Regions from separate parts of the Streptococcus criceti HS-6 genome, predicted to be linked through region 3. Evidence: predicted binding sites of a transcription regulator. Region 3 holds the regulator's gene; each other region holds the start of a gene.
What was found. Region 3 encodes HrcA, which represses chaperone genes, less so after heat shock. Its sites were predicted from a motif close to TTAGCACTCNNNNNNNNNGAGTGCTAA; they were not measured.

Region 1: a site for HrcA is predicted at 2,156-2,182, ahead of STRCR_RS10385 (ATP-dependent Clp protease ATP-binding subunit). Genes of this name have one in related genera too.
Region 2: a site for HrcA is predicted at 1,769-1,795, ahead of groES (co-chaperone GroES). Genes of this name have one in related genera too.

The regions. Positions count from the first base shown of each region.
Region 1 is NZ_AEUV02000002.1:2,229,784-2,233,918, forward strand. It holds gene STRCR_RS10375 (DUF1797 family protein) at 609-839, opposite strand; gene argF (ornithine carbamoyltransferase) at 1,094-2,059, opposite strand; gene STRCR_RS10385 (ATP-dependent Clp protease ATP-binding subunit) at 2,280-4,135, shown strand, end outside.
Region 2 is NZ_AEUV02000002.1:160,406-164,540, forward strand. It holds gene groL (chaperonin GroEL) at 1-1,262, opposite strand, end outside; gene groES (co-chaperone GroES) at 1,463-1,747, opposite strand; gene STRCR_RS00825 (Cof-type HAD-IIB family hydrolase) at 2,170-2,961, opposite strand; gene STRCR_RS00830 (single-stranded DNA-binding protein) at 3,092-3,487, opposite strand; gene ytpR (YtpR family tRNA-binding protein) at 3,860-4,135, opposite strand, start outside.
Region 3 is NZ_AEUV02000002.1:549,938-554,072, reverse strand. It holds gene dnaK (molecular chaperone DnaK) at 1-950, opposite strand, end outside; gene grpE (nucleotide exchange factor GrpE) at 1,348-1,887, opposite strand; gene hrcA (heat-inducible transcriptional repressor HrcA) at 1,911-2,945, opposite strand; gene STRCR_RS02780 (glycoside hydrolase family 73 protein) at 3,109-3,693, opposite strand; gene STRCR_RS02775 (M15 family metallopeptidase) at 3,713-4,135, opposite strand, start outside.

The DNA.
Region 1 (4,135 bases), 1.7 Mb from region 3:
CCTTCGTGACAAGAATACATTCAGACGCTTTGTCAAAAGCTCCATGAACCCTGTGCAAGTCTGAATAACAAATAGCAATATTCAACTCTTACAAGTGCTTCAGCATTTCCAATCGTTGTAAAAGCATAATCTACTACCTCAACACTATTGATGGTTGTTTGACAACAACTATCTTCATATCGCCTCTTCCTATATGCCATCTATTTTCTGGCATCAGGCGCAGAAAAATATCTTACAAGGCTATCAAGTATTTTCTGTCAATCGGCAGAGGAACGGAATTATACTCATCCAAATGTCAGTTAAGACAAGAAGCCCAGATACTCAAAGTTCCTATAAAGCCTACCTGATTCCGCATTATCAATTAGTAGAACAGTCATTGCAAAAACTTCAGATCTACCATTGACCAAGCCAGCTCCCATTCTACAATCATTCAGATAGGGATAAGCACCTAGGTTTCCTTACAGTTATTTCGTGACGGACATCTTTTTTATAAAATTATGAACACCCTTACAGGTGGTGCATTATTTCGCACCTTGCAGAGTGAGGTGGATTAAAAGTCTCATAAATTCAAAAATCGGACTAAAAAGCCCGATTTTTCTATGATTATCTTAATAAAGCAGGTCATAGATTTCCATAGCGATTAGGTCAATGCTATCGAAGGTGTAAGTCTCACGTGCCTTGACATCACGCAACGTGAAAACAGGACCATTTTCAGGATCGTTCGCAAAAGAAACTTCCGCAACAACAACACCGTCACGTTCAAAATTTCGTTTCAGATTACTCCCATCTGTCGTCATCAGATTGAGACGATCAATGATTCTCACCAAATGTGATTCCATGTAAATTCTCCTTAGCTAAGATACAAGGGGCTTGGAAATCTAAATATCTCCAGCTACTACTTTTGCTCCTTGCTCCATTAATCTTTTAATCAATTTCATTTTACCATAAACTAGGAGAATGGGATAGGTGGAAACCCTAAAATAGCCAAATTTGCCCTGTTTTGCCAGTATTTTCCTTTATATTAAACTAAAATTCACTTATTCTCTGGTAAAGCAGAACCATACACAAGGTTTTAGGGGTCAATTCTTTCCTATTAATAAGATTGGTAGATAATCGCCTTAATAGCATGCAGGCGGTTCTCAGCCTCTTGGAAAATGATTGGACTAAACTTTTGAAAAATCTGATCGGTGATTTCTAACTCGCTGTAACCATATTTATCGTAGATAGCTCGACCAATGCTAGTATTGAGGTCATGAAAGGCAGGCAAGCAGTGCATGACAATGGTTTCTGGATTTTGCGTCAAATTCAGGAGTCCCTGATTAACTTGGTAAGGCAGAAGCCAATCGATTCTGTCTTTAAAATCTACATCTTCTCCCATGGAAACCCAAACATCGGTGTAAATCATATCTACACCCTTAACGGCTGACGGATCGTCGGTTACCAGCAGTTTGGCCCCAGTATTGTGCTGTTGGGCTAAGGCTACAATCGCTTGCTCCGGCTGCAGTCCCTCCGGAGCAATAATGGTGCAGTTAACACCAAGGATAGCAGAGGTTACTAAGAGAGAATTGGCCATATTGTTACGACCATCTCCAATATAAGCGATATTCAAGCCCCCCAAGCGTCCAAAATGCTCCCTAAGGGTCAGAAAGTCCGCAATCATCTGAGTTGGATGCCAGGTATCGGTCAAACCATTCCAAACGGGTACACCAGAATACTCAGCCAGGGTTTCAACATCCTCCTGTTTAAAGCCCCGATATTCGATACCATCAAACATGGATCCCAAAACCTTGGCCGTATCAGCCACCGACTCCTTCTTACCTAACTGGGTTTCACCTGCTCCTAAATAGGTCACATTCATTCCCAAGTCTTGTCCAGCCACTGTGAAGGCAGAGCGTGTTCTGGTGGACGTTTTCTCAAAGATTAGGGCGATGTTGAGTCCCTCCAAATATCTGTGAGCCTGCTTCTGCTTCTTAAGTTCCTTAAATTTAGCAGCTGATTCAATCAGCCCCAGCAGTTCTTCTTTAGTAAAATCTATTTCTTTTAAAAATGATTTAGCCATAAATTATTCCTTTTAATGTATTTTTATACAACAATTTTACAACAATCCGGGTATTTGTCAAGAAATTGTTGTATTTTATTCGTTCCGTTTTATTTTTTAGCACTCTTGAGATTTGTCTGCTAAAATTCAATCTTTTTGCTTGCTTTCTCTAGCTTGAATGTTATAATAACAGCATAGACTTTGACCAATATTGACTATAGGTCAAGATCGGAGGTTTCCTATGTTATGTCAAAATTGTAAGCTCAACGATGCGAGCATACATCTCTATGCAAATGTCAATGGTCAGCAAAAGCAGATTGATCTCTGTCAAAACTGCTATCGAATTATGAAAGCTGATCCAGAAAATATTCTCAACAGTAATTTAACCAGCCAAAATCCACAGAACCAATCCATGGATTCTTTCTTCGATGATTTCTTTGGCGATTTAAACAATTTCAGAGCCTTTAACCCAGACCTGCCTAATGCTCCACAAACACAAGCGGGACGCGATGGCGGTAATCGTGGAGGGAACAATGGTGGGAGCAACAAGGGACGCCGTCCTCAGGCTCAACCCCAACAGCCTCAAGGTATCTTGGAAGAATTTGGTATCAATATTACCGATATGGCCCGTCGTGGTGATATCGATCCTGTCATCGGCCGCGATCAGGAAATTGTCCGCGTCATTGAAATCCTCAACCGACGGACCAAGAACAATCCTGTCCTAATTGGTGAGCCTGGTGTTGGTAAAACTGCTGTTGTTGAAGGACTGGCACAAAAGATCGTTGATGGCAATGTGCCACAAAAATTACAGAGCAAACAAGTTATCCGCCTAGATGTAGTCAGTCTGGTTCAAGGAACCGGTATCCGAGGCCAATTTGAAGAGCGGATGCAAAAGCTGATGGAAGAAATTCGCCAGCGGCAGGATGTTATTCTTTTCATTGACGAAATCCATGAAATCGTCGGTGCCGGTGGTACAACAGATGGCAGCATGGATGCTGGTAATATCTTAAAGCCAGCCCTAGCTCGCGGTGATCTGCAACTGGTTGGGGCAACAACCCTCAATGAATATCGTATCATCGAAAAGGATGCCGCTCTGGAACGGCGGATGCAGCCTGTCAAGGTAGATGAGCCTTCTGTGGAAGAAACCATCACTATTTTGCATGGTATCCAGCCAAAATATCAAGACTATCATCATGTTAAATATACTGATGAAGCGATTGAAGCGGCTGCCGTCCTCTCCAATCGCTATATTCAAGACCGCTTCTTGCCTGATAAAGCTATCGACCTTTTGGACGAGGCTGGTTCAAAGATGAACCTAACGCTCAACTTTGTTGATCCTAAAGAAATTGATCAAAGGCTGGTAGAAGCTGAGAATCTCAAGGCCCAAGCCACTCGTGAAGAAGACTTTGAAAAAGCGGCTTACTTCCGTGACCAAATTGCTAAGTACAAGGAAATGCAATCCCAACAGCTGGATGAGCAAGATATTCCTGTCATTACCGAAAAACATATTGAAGCCATTGTTGAAGAAAAGACCAATATACCAGTGGGTGATCTCAAAGAAAAAGAGCAGTCCCAACTGGTTAATCTGGCTAGTGACCTCAAGGCTCACGTTATCGGTCAAGATGATGCTGTTGATAAGATCGCTAAGGCCATCCGTCGGAATCGTGTTGGACTAGGGGCTCCTAATCGGCCAATCGGTAGCTTCCTCTTTGTCGGACCTACTGGTGTTGGTAAGACGGAGCTGTCTAAACAGCTGGCTATCGAGCTCTTTGGTTCAGCCGACAGCATGATCCGCTTTGATATGTCGGAATACATGGAAAAACACGCTGTCGCCAAATTGGTCGGTGCCCCTCCAGGCTATGTGGGCTATGAAGAAGCTGGGCAATTAACCGAAAAGGTTCGTCGCAATCCTTACTCCCTCATCCTCCTAGATGAAGTCGAAAAGGCCCATCCTGATGTTATGCACATGTTCCTGCAAGTCTTGGATGACGGTCGCCTGACAGATGGTCAAGGCCGGACTGTTAGCTTCAAGGATACCATTATTATCATGACCTCTAATGCTGGTACTGGTAAAGCAGAAGCATCTGTTGGTTTTGG
Region 2 (4,135 bases), 390 kb from region 3:
ATGACATTAACAAGGGCTGTACCACCACCGGCAACGATGCCTTCTTCAACGGCAGCGCGGGTTGCATTAAGGGCGTCTTCAATGCGAAGTTTCATTTCTTTTAATTCTGTTTCAGTCGCAGCACCAACCTTGATAACTGCAACACCGCCAGATAATTTTGCTAACCGTTCTTGCAATTTTTCACGATCAAAGTCTGATGTTGTTGTTTCCAATTGTGACTTAATCACATTGACCCGTTCTGCGATTGCATCAGCTTGGCCTGCTCCTTCAACGATAACCGTTGAATCCTTATCAATAGTAATTTTAGCAGCTTGACCTAGCGAAGCGATGCTGGCATCTTTGAGCTCTAATCCAAGATCTTCCGTGATAACAGTACCGCCCGTTAAAATAGCGATATCTTCCAGCATAGCCTTGCGGCGGTCACCAAAGCCAGGTGCCTTAACGGCTACGACATTAAAGGTACCACGAATCTTATTAAGGACTAAGGTAGGCAGGGCTTCACCATCAACATCGTCGGCAATGATTAAAAGCGGACGGCTGGTTTTAAGCACTTCTTCTAAAAGAGGAAGGACATCCTGGATATTTGAAATTTTCTTATCGGTAATCAAGATGTAAGGATTGTCAAGATCAGCAACCATCTTTTCGTTATCGGTTACCATGTATTGAGAGAGGTAACCGCGGTCAAATTGCATACCTTCAACAACGTCCAGTTCAGTCTCCATACCGCGAGACTCTTCAATGGTGATGACACCGTCATTGCCAACTTTTTCCATAGCTTCTGAAATGTATTCACCAACTTTTTCAGAACGTGAAGATACAGCAGCAACTTGCGCAATAGCTTCTTTACCAGAAACTGGTTGAGCGATAGCTTTTAGACCTTCAACAGCTGTTGCAACAGCTCTTTCGATACCGCGACGGATACCGATTGGGTTAGCTCCTGCTGTTACATTTTTAAGCCCTTCGCGAACGATGGCTTGGGTTAAAACGGTGGCAGTTGTTGTACCATCACCGGCAATATCATTGGTTTTTGAAGCAACTTCTGAAACCAATTTGGCTCCCATATTTTCAAAATGATCTTCTAGTTCGATTTCCTTAGCAATAGTGACACCGTCATTCGTGATCAAGGGTGAACCAAAGGATTTTTCCAAAACAACGTTACGACCTTTAGGGCCAAGCGTTACCTTAACGGTATCAGCCAAAACATCTACACCACGCACCATTGCAGAACGCGCATCTGCTGAAAATTTAATATCTTTTGCCATTTATGATTACCTGTCTTTCTTGTTTATATATTGCTTAGGCTAGCTACTTTAGGGGAGGATAGGCTTCAGGGCCCTTTAAGTTTTTCACGTTCGGGAGCACCTAGGACATTAGCAGCTTCTCCTCAATGAGAACTAACCTAAGAATTTTTTATCTTAACTTGCTAGTAGCTAACAATTTTGAATGAGGTTCAGTCCTACTCCTAGCTAAGAATAGCCAAAATATCAGATTCACGGACGATGGAAACTTTATCATCACCATCTTTAACGTCCAAACCAGCGCCATTTTCAACCAGAACCTTATCGTCCTTAGCTACACTCGGAGCAATCAAATCTCCATGCAGTGTCCGAGAACCTGGTCCAACGGCTAAAACGGTTGCTGTTTTCGTTGCTTCATGCGAGCCACCTGCCAAAACAAAGCCACTAGCTGTGGTTTCTTCTACTTCTTCAAATTTTACAACAATACGATCACCTAAAGGTTTTAACATTGTCTTACCTCCATTAATTTTTTAGCACTTTATCAGTGCGAGTGCTAATTACATTTATTATTTTAGCATTTGGTCAAAAATAGTCAAGAAAAAACTCTACCAAATTGGTAAAGTTTTTCCACATGCTAAAAGTTAGAAACTGTATTCACAAGTTTAAATTCTTAGCGTCAGCTGGAAAAAGCGACCATAAGGTCGCTCAAAACAGACAGTTGCCGTTGTGGTAAAAAGACGATTGACCCTATTTAAGTCAATCGTCGATGGGATTTTCAAGACCCTAAGCTTGAAAATGAGCAGTGGAACTCCGTTAGGAGGTTGCTTACGTCCCTACCACATAAGGCTAACTGTCAAAAAAATGTGAATACAAGTTCTTAAAAAACCAGCCCTTTAAATAGCATCATCCCAGAATTCTCCAGAAGAACTTCTCAGAGAATTTCTTCTTGCAGTACTTTAGCGATGCCATCGTGGTTATGATCCAAGGTAACCTTGCCAATTCGATTCTGCAGAGCTTTGGGAGCATTGCCCATGAGGACGCCATAACCGACAGTTTCCAACATTTCTAAATCATTATAGTTGTCGCCAAAAGCCAAAGTCTCAGTTATAGGAACTCTGTAGTAGTCAGCTAAGGTTTTAACAGCCTGACCTTTATCAATTCCTGCTGCCATGACCTCAATCAGATGAGCAGCAGATTTGGCAATGGATAGGTCCGGATAGCCCTGCTTGAGAGCCTGCAAAACTTGGTCAGTCCGATTAGGTGGACACATGACTAAAACCTTGTGAGCTTCTTTAAGACTGGCTAACTGTTCAAGATCGGCAACTTGCGACTCTAAGTCAACCACCACTTCTTCATTGTGAACCAAATCATGACCTTGATGGGATGAATACCAATCACTATAGCTATAGATGTTCCAGGCCAGATCCTGCCCCAGATTTTCAACCGTATGGCAGACTGATAGGACCTCAGGCATGGCTATGGTCTTGCTATCGACAACTGTCCCGTCCTGAGCCTGAATCAAGGCACCATTGTAAGCGATGATGGGACTAGAAATACCGATGTTATCAATGATTGGGCGAATGGCTTCAGGCATCCGAGCAGACACTGGCACAAAATAGAGGCCCTTATCCACACACAACTTGATAGATCGGGCAGTCGCTGGGGTTACCTGATGATCTTTATTGAGAAGAGTACCGTCTATATCACTGAAAATTATTTGCATAAGTCAGCCTCCTTAAACCTAACTATCCCCATTATAACATTTTCTAAGCTTGTATTTCGTATGATTTCTAAAACAAACAAAAACCGCCCCAGACAAAGGTACGGTTGTATCAAAATAAGGAATGTAGGATTTAAAAAGGGAGTTCTTCCTCTTCGAGCACTAAGTCTGTCAGGTCGCTGGTGCCATTATTTTCACGTAAGGCTCGTTGAGCACGGCTTTCCAGTAATTGAAAGGACTGGGCCAGAACCTCGGTTACATAATGGGTCTGTCCATCCTTTTCATAATGGCGAGTCCTAATTTCACCATCAATAGAAACCAGACTGCCTTTGCCAGCATAAGAGACAAGCGTTTCAGCCAGTTTACCCCATAAAACGACAGTGACAAAATCAGCTTGGCGCTCTCCGTCCTGAGTTTTAAAACGGCGATTGACAGCTAAGGTCACGCGAGAGACGGATTTATCCGAAGGAGTCTTAACCATCTGGGGAGTCGCTGTCAAACGGCCGATAAGAATGACTTTATTATACATATCTTCACCTCCTTATTTTTTTATTCGTAAAAGAAATTAAAAAGGAGGATTAGGACAAACAAATTAAAAAGCGAACAAATTAGAATTTTCGTAGTAGAAATCTAATCTCATTCGCTTTTTGATTTTCCGTATCATGTATGGATTAATGACAAAGCATTTCCCAGAAGCGAGATTGAAATGCTCCAGCAAGGGGATTCCAACCTAAGTTTAGAAATTAAAGTGTAAGAAAAATCAGGCTGTCATCTATAGATTTTTATACGTCACCTTCAAAAAAGATCGTATTCTATGGGTGAGGAGTATGGCACTCATAGCTGTCTGTCCCACTTTCCTGATTTCTATAAATATCTCCAGCAAATTGAAATTTGGACAGGTCTAGTTTTGCCAATGCTTGGCTGGGTCAAAAGCTTCGCCGACCACGGCAGTATCATGCAGTTCAATGATGCCGCGCTTTTGCGGAGCGTTTGGCAAGGCTAGTTCCCGAGGGGCACACATCATGCCGTAACTATCCACTCCTCGAAGCTTCCCTGGAAAAATCAGGCTGCCACTGGGCATCATAGCTCCGGGCAGAGCTACAATGGTCTTAAGGCCAACAGCAGCATTTGGAGCTCCAGCTACTATTTGGATGGTTTGGCCTCCGCCAATAGCTAC
Region 3 (4,135 bases):
GGAATACGCGTTGAACCACCAACCAAGATAACTTCATCAATTTCTGACAGGCTCAAATCAGCATCAGACAAAGCTTGACGAACAGGGGTCTTGGTACGTTCAACCAGATCGCGAGTCAAATCATCAAATTTAGCACGTGTTAATGAGACTTCCAAGTGGAGCGGTCCAGCATCACCGGCAGTGATGAAAGGCAGGCTGATTTGTGTTTGGGTGACACCTGACAAGTCCTTCTTAGCTTTTTCAGCAGCATCTTTCAAACGTTGCAGAGCCATCTTGTCAGTTGACAGGTCAATGCCGTTTTCTTTCTTGAATTCATCAACCAAGTAGTCAATAATCTTTTGGTCGAAATCGTCACCACCTAGTTTATTATCACCAGCAGTAGCCAATACATCGAAGACACCATCGCCCAACTCAAGGATAGAGACATCAAAAGTACCACCACCAAGGTCAAACACTAAGATTTTTTCATCTTTATCTTGTTTATCAAGACCATAAGCAAGAGCTGCTGCGGTTGGTTCGTTGACGATACGTTCGACTTCAAGACCCGCGATTTTACCAGCATCTTTTGTTGCCTGACGTTGGGCATCGTTGAAGTAAGCAGGGACTGTAATAACGGCTTTTTCAACTTTTTCACCAAGATAATCTTCAGCATAACCCTTGATGTATTGCAGAATCATAGCTGAAATTTCTTGAGGAGTGTATTCTTTACCATTAGCAGAAACTTTTTCAGAAGTCCCCATCTTAGATTTGATAGAGATAACAGTATCTGGGTTAGTTACCGCTTGACGTTTAGCCGCATCACCGACAATGATTTCCCCGTTTTTAAACGAGACAACAGAAGGAGTTGTACGGTTACCTTCTGGGTTAGCGATAATTTTACTTTCAGTTCCTTCAAGAACGGCAACTGCTGAGTTTGTTGTTCCTAAGTCAATACCAATAATTTTGCTCATAATTAAGATACCAAGAACGCCGAGAAAGCGACTAGAATTTTAGGAAATCAACGATGTGTGCTTGTACACGAGGTGATTTATCTCAATTCCGAGTCCGAGCTTTCCGTTCGGGTTCAATTCCTTTCATTTTTCCTCTTTACTTGTTTTTATTCGCAGTAGTTGACTGAACTTTCTACACCCTTCAGGCCATAAAATGCTAGTCAACCTTGCGGGGGCGCGTCAACGAAATCAAAGATTTCTGACTTACCACCTAGTTTATTGTCATTTCGGACACGGTTATTTTATTGATTAGCTATCATCATTGTATAGTTACGACGTGAGATAGTAAGGAGTCTAGGCAATCCGCCATAGCGGTTGCCGTATAATGACGAGACGTTTTAATGCCCATCATTATTGACTAATTATATACCACCACCATAGCTGGCCGAAGCAGGCGATCGTGCAGTTTGTAGCCTTTTTGGAAAACTTCCGCAATGCTGTCTGCTGGATGCTCATCATCAGCCGGTAAGGTTTGAACAGCCATGTGAAGGTTGTGATCAAAGCTTTCAACTGCCACTTCTTCCACACCCTCTTCTTTAAGAGCTTGATTCAGGCTTTCCTGTACCATTTCCAACCCTTTTTTCACATCATCGCTCAAGCCCTCAACTGCTAAAGCACGTTCTAAATTATCCAAGCTAGGCAAGATTGCCTTAGCGAGATCTTGCGAACGATACTTCTGTAACTGCTGACGTTCCTCATTGGCGCGACGCTGAATATTTTGCATTTCAGCGTGAGCCCGTAAGAATTTATTTTCAAAATCCTCAGCCTTCTCTAAAGCTGCTTCTAATTCTGTTTTTTCAGTAGTTTCCTCAGAGGCCGCTTCAGTTTGCTCTTTTTCTTCGGTTTCAGAAGCCTGAGTCTCTTCGGTCACTTCCTCTTTTTTAATATCTTCTGACATAATGCCTCCTTTATTAAATGTTACTAATTGACTTCATAATGATTGCTACTAAGGTAACGATAGAAATCAGCTGATTTCATAGTCAACACCCGGCTGACAATTCCCAATAGACTGAAGGCCCGTTGGTAATCAATCGTCACAGGTCCAAACAAGCTTAAGCTGCCAAAACCTCGGTAGGGAATGAGAAATTTATAGGACAACTGTGTTAAAGAAGTCAAACCAGTTTGTTTCTCATCTGCCAGACGAATGGCATAGGGTTTATCCTCTTGAAGCAACTGACGAATTTCCAAAGCTAATTCTTGGGTCTTATCAAAAAAACGGTAGATCTGGTCGTCAGAAAACTTGAGTAGATTCTCCTTGCCAGCTAAAAACGGCTTTTCGACAAACATTTCCTTAAAAATATGTTCAAATAATTCTAAGACATTGTCTGTTGTCTTAAAATAGCGCTGAACAATCTGTGGAATCTCAGTTCGAATCCGATAATGAATCTCCATAACTGTTTGTCCCAAAAAACGCTCATGTACTAAACCGCTTAAAGTAGCTAAGTCTTCGTCAAGAAAATTCTTAGGAATAGCAAACTGACTGGTGACCGTATTAGAATCATCAAAGGTCATGACAGCTAGAGCATCGTGGTGACTGAGCTTTACAATATCAAAAGCGCTCAAGCGCTGATTGCTTGGTTCAACATCTAAAGCAACTGCTGTGCACCCTGTCAACTCTGCTAAAAGATCGCTGGCCTTCTGCAACAAATCTTCCAGTTTAAAAAATTCAAAATCAAAACCTTTGATAACTTGATAGGCATCATCTTCGTCAATCCTCTCAAAATTTAGGAGATGACTAACATAGTACTGAAAACCCTGCCGACTTGGCAGACGGCCACTAGATGTGTGCGCCTTTTCCAAGAGACCAATTTTTTCTAAGGCAGCCATATCATTGCGGATGGTGGCACTACTAGAAGCAATGTAATTTTGTAAAACCTTGGATCCGACAGGTTCGTGTGTCTGCGTAAACAGCTCAATCACAATAGATAAAATATCATTTTGCCGCTGCGTAATCATCACGGACCTCCATTCCAAAAGTTCATTAGCACTCTTAAAGCAAGTCTGCTAACTTATGTTTCTATTATACCGCTCTAAAACCAACTGTCAAGAGAAAAGCGCAAAAAATTAGCACTCTTTTAAAAAGAGTGCTAATTCAGCTAATTCTTTAGAAAACTAGATCCTAACTATCATACTGAGTAAGATTCTTTTCTCGGATGATCGTAATGAGCTTATTAGCATAGTCAGGGTCTGTATTAACCCCTGCTTTTTGCAGAGCCTGAGCTGCTGTAACATACTCTTCAGTTGTGGCTAGGATGGTGTAGAGCTGTTTCCCCCACATACCCGAAGAAATGGCCTCAAGATAAGCCATCAAACTATCCTGCCAGTTGCTATAAATAGCATAAGGCAGTTTAACTGTTTGCCACTGACCGTTTTCATAAGACCGAGTAGTTAAAACAATCTTAGCTTGCCCAGACTGAGCTAAGGTTCCTGTGAAATTATGATAGCGCACAGCCAGCAAGTCAGAGCCATAATCAGATGACTGGGCCGCCTGAGCAATAATTATAGAAGCCTTAATACCATAGGCTTTTGATAACTTCTGGGCTACCGGAGCTACCTCTTTAATGAAGGAAGACTCTGTATAAGGCGTGCTAACCTTGGTATTGGCAGCCTTTGTTTTCATGTTCAACAAGAGAGGCAAAAGAATAAGGGCTAAAACAAGTCCAAAAACGATCATAAAAGGCCGAAACTTTAGCCTTGATTGCATACTATTTCAACCCCCTATCCTAATCCTTTAATAAGGCTACATACTCTTCCAAGCTTAGATTATGCTCGGTCATATATTTGGCAGATGCCTTGCCAACATAGCGAAAATGCCAATCCTCGTAATCAACACCCGTTGAATCGCTCTTGCCCTTTTCAAAACGAAGAACAAAACCATAATCTGGCGCAATCTTTTTCAATTGTTCTACAACGCTAGGGTCGCTTTCATTGAGGCTGTCAACCGTACTCATATCAATCGCTAACCCTGTCTGGTGCTCACTAGCTCCAGCTGGCTGGGAATAAGTTTTAACCTTTTCCTCAGCTTGGTCTTGACTCAAACTAGGGTCGTTAGACATCTCCTGCTTGACGTAAGAATCAAAGAGCTCCTGTTGATACTCGACACTGCGATAACCCGAAATCAGGTGCTCGCTGCTATCAATCTTCTG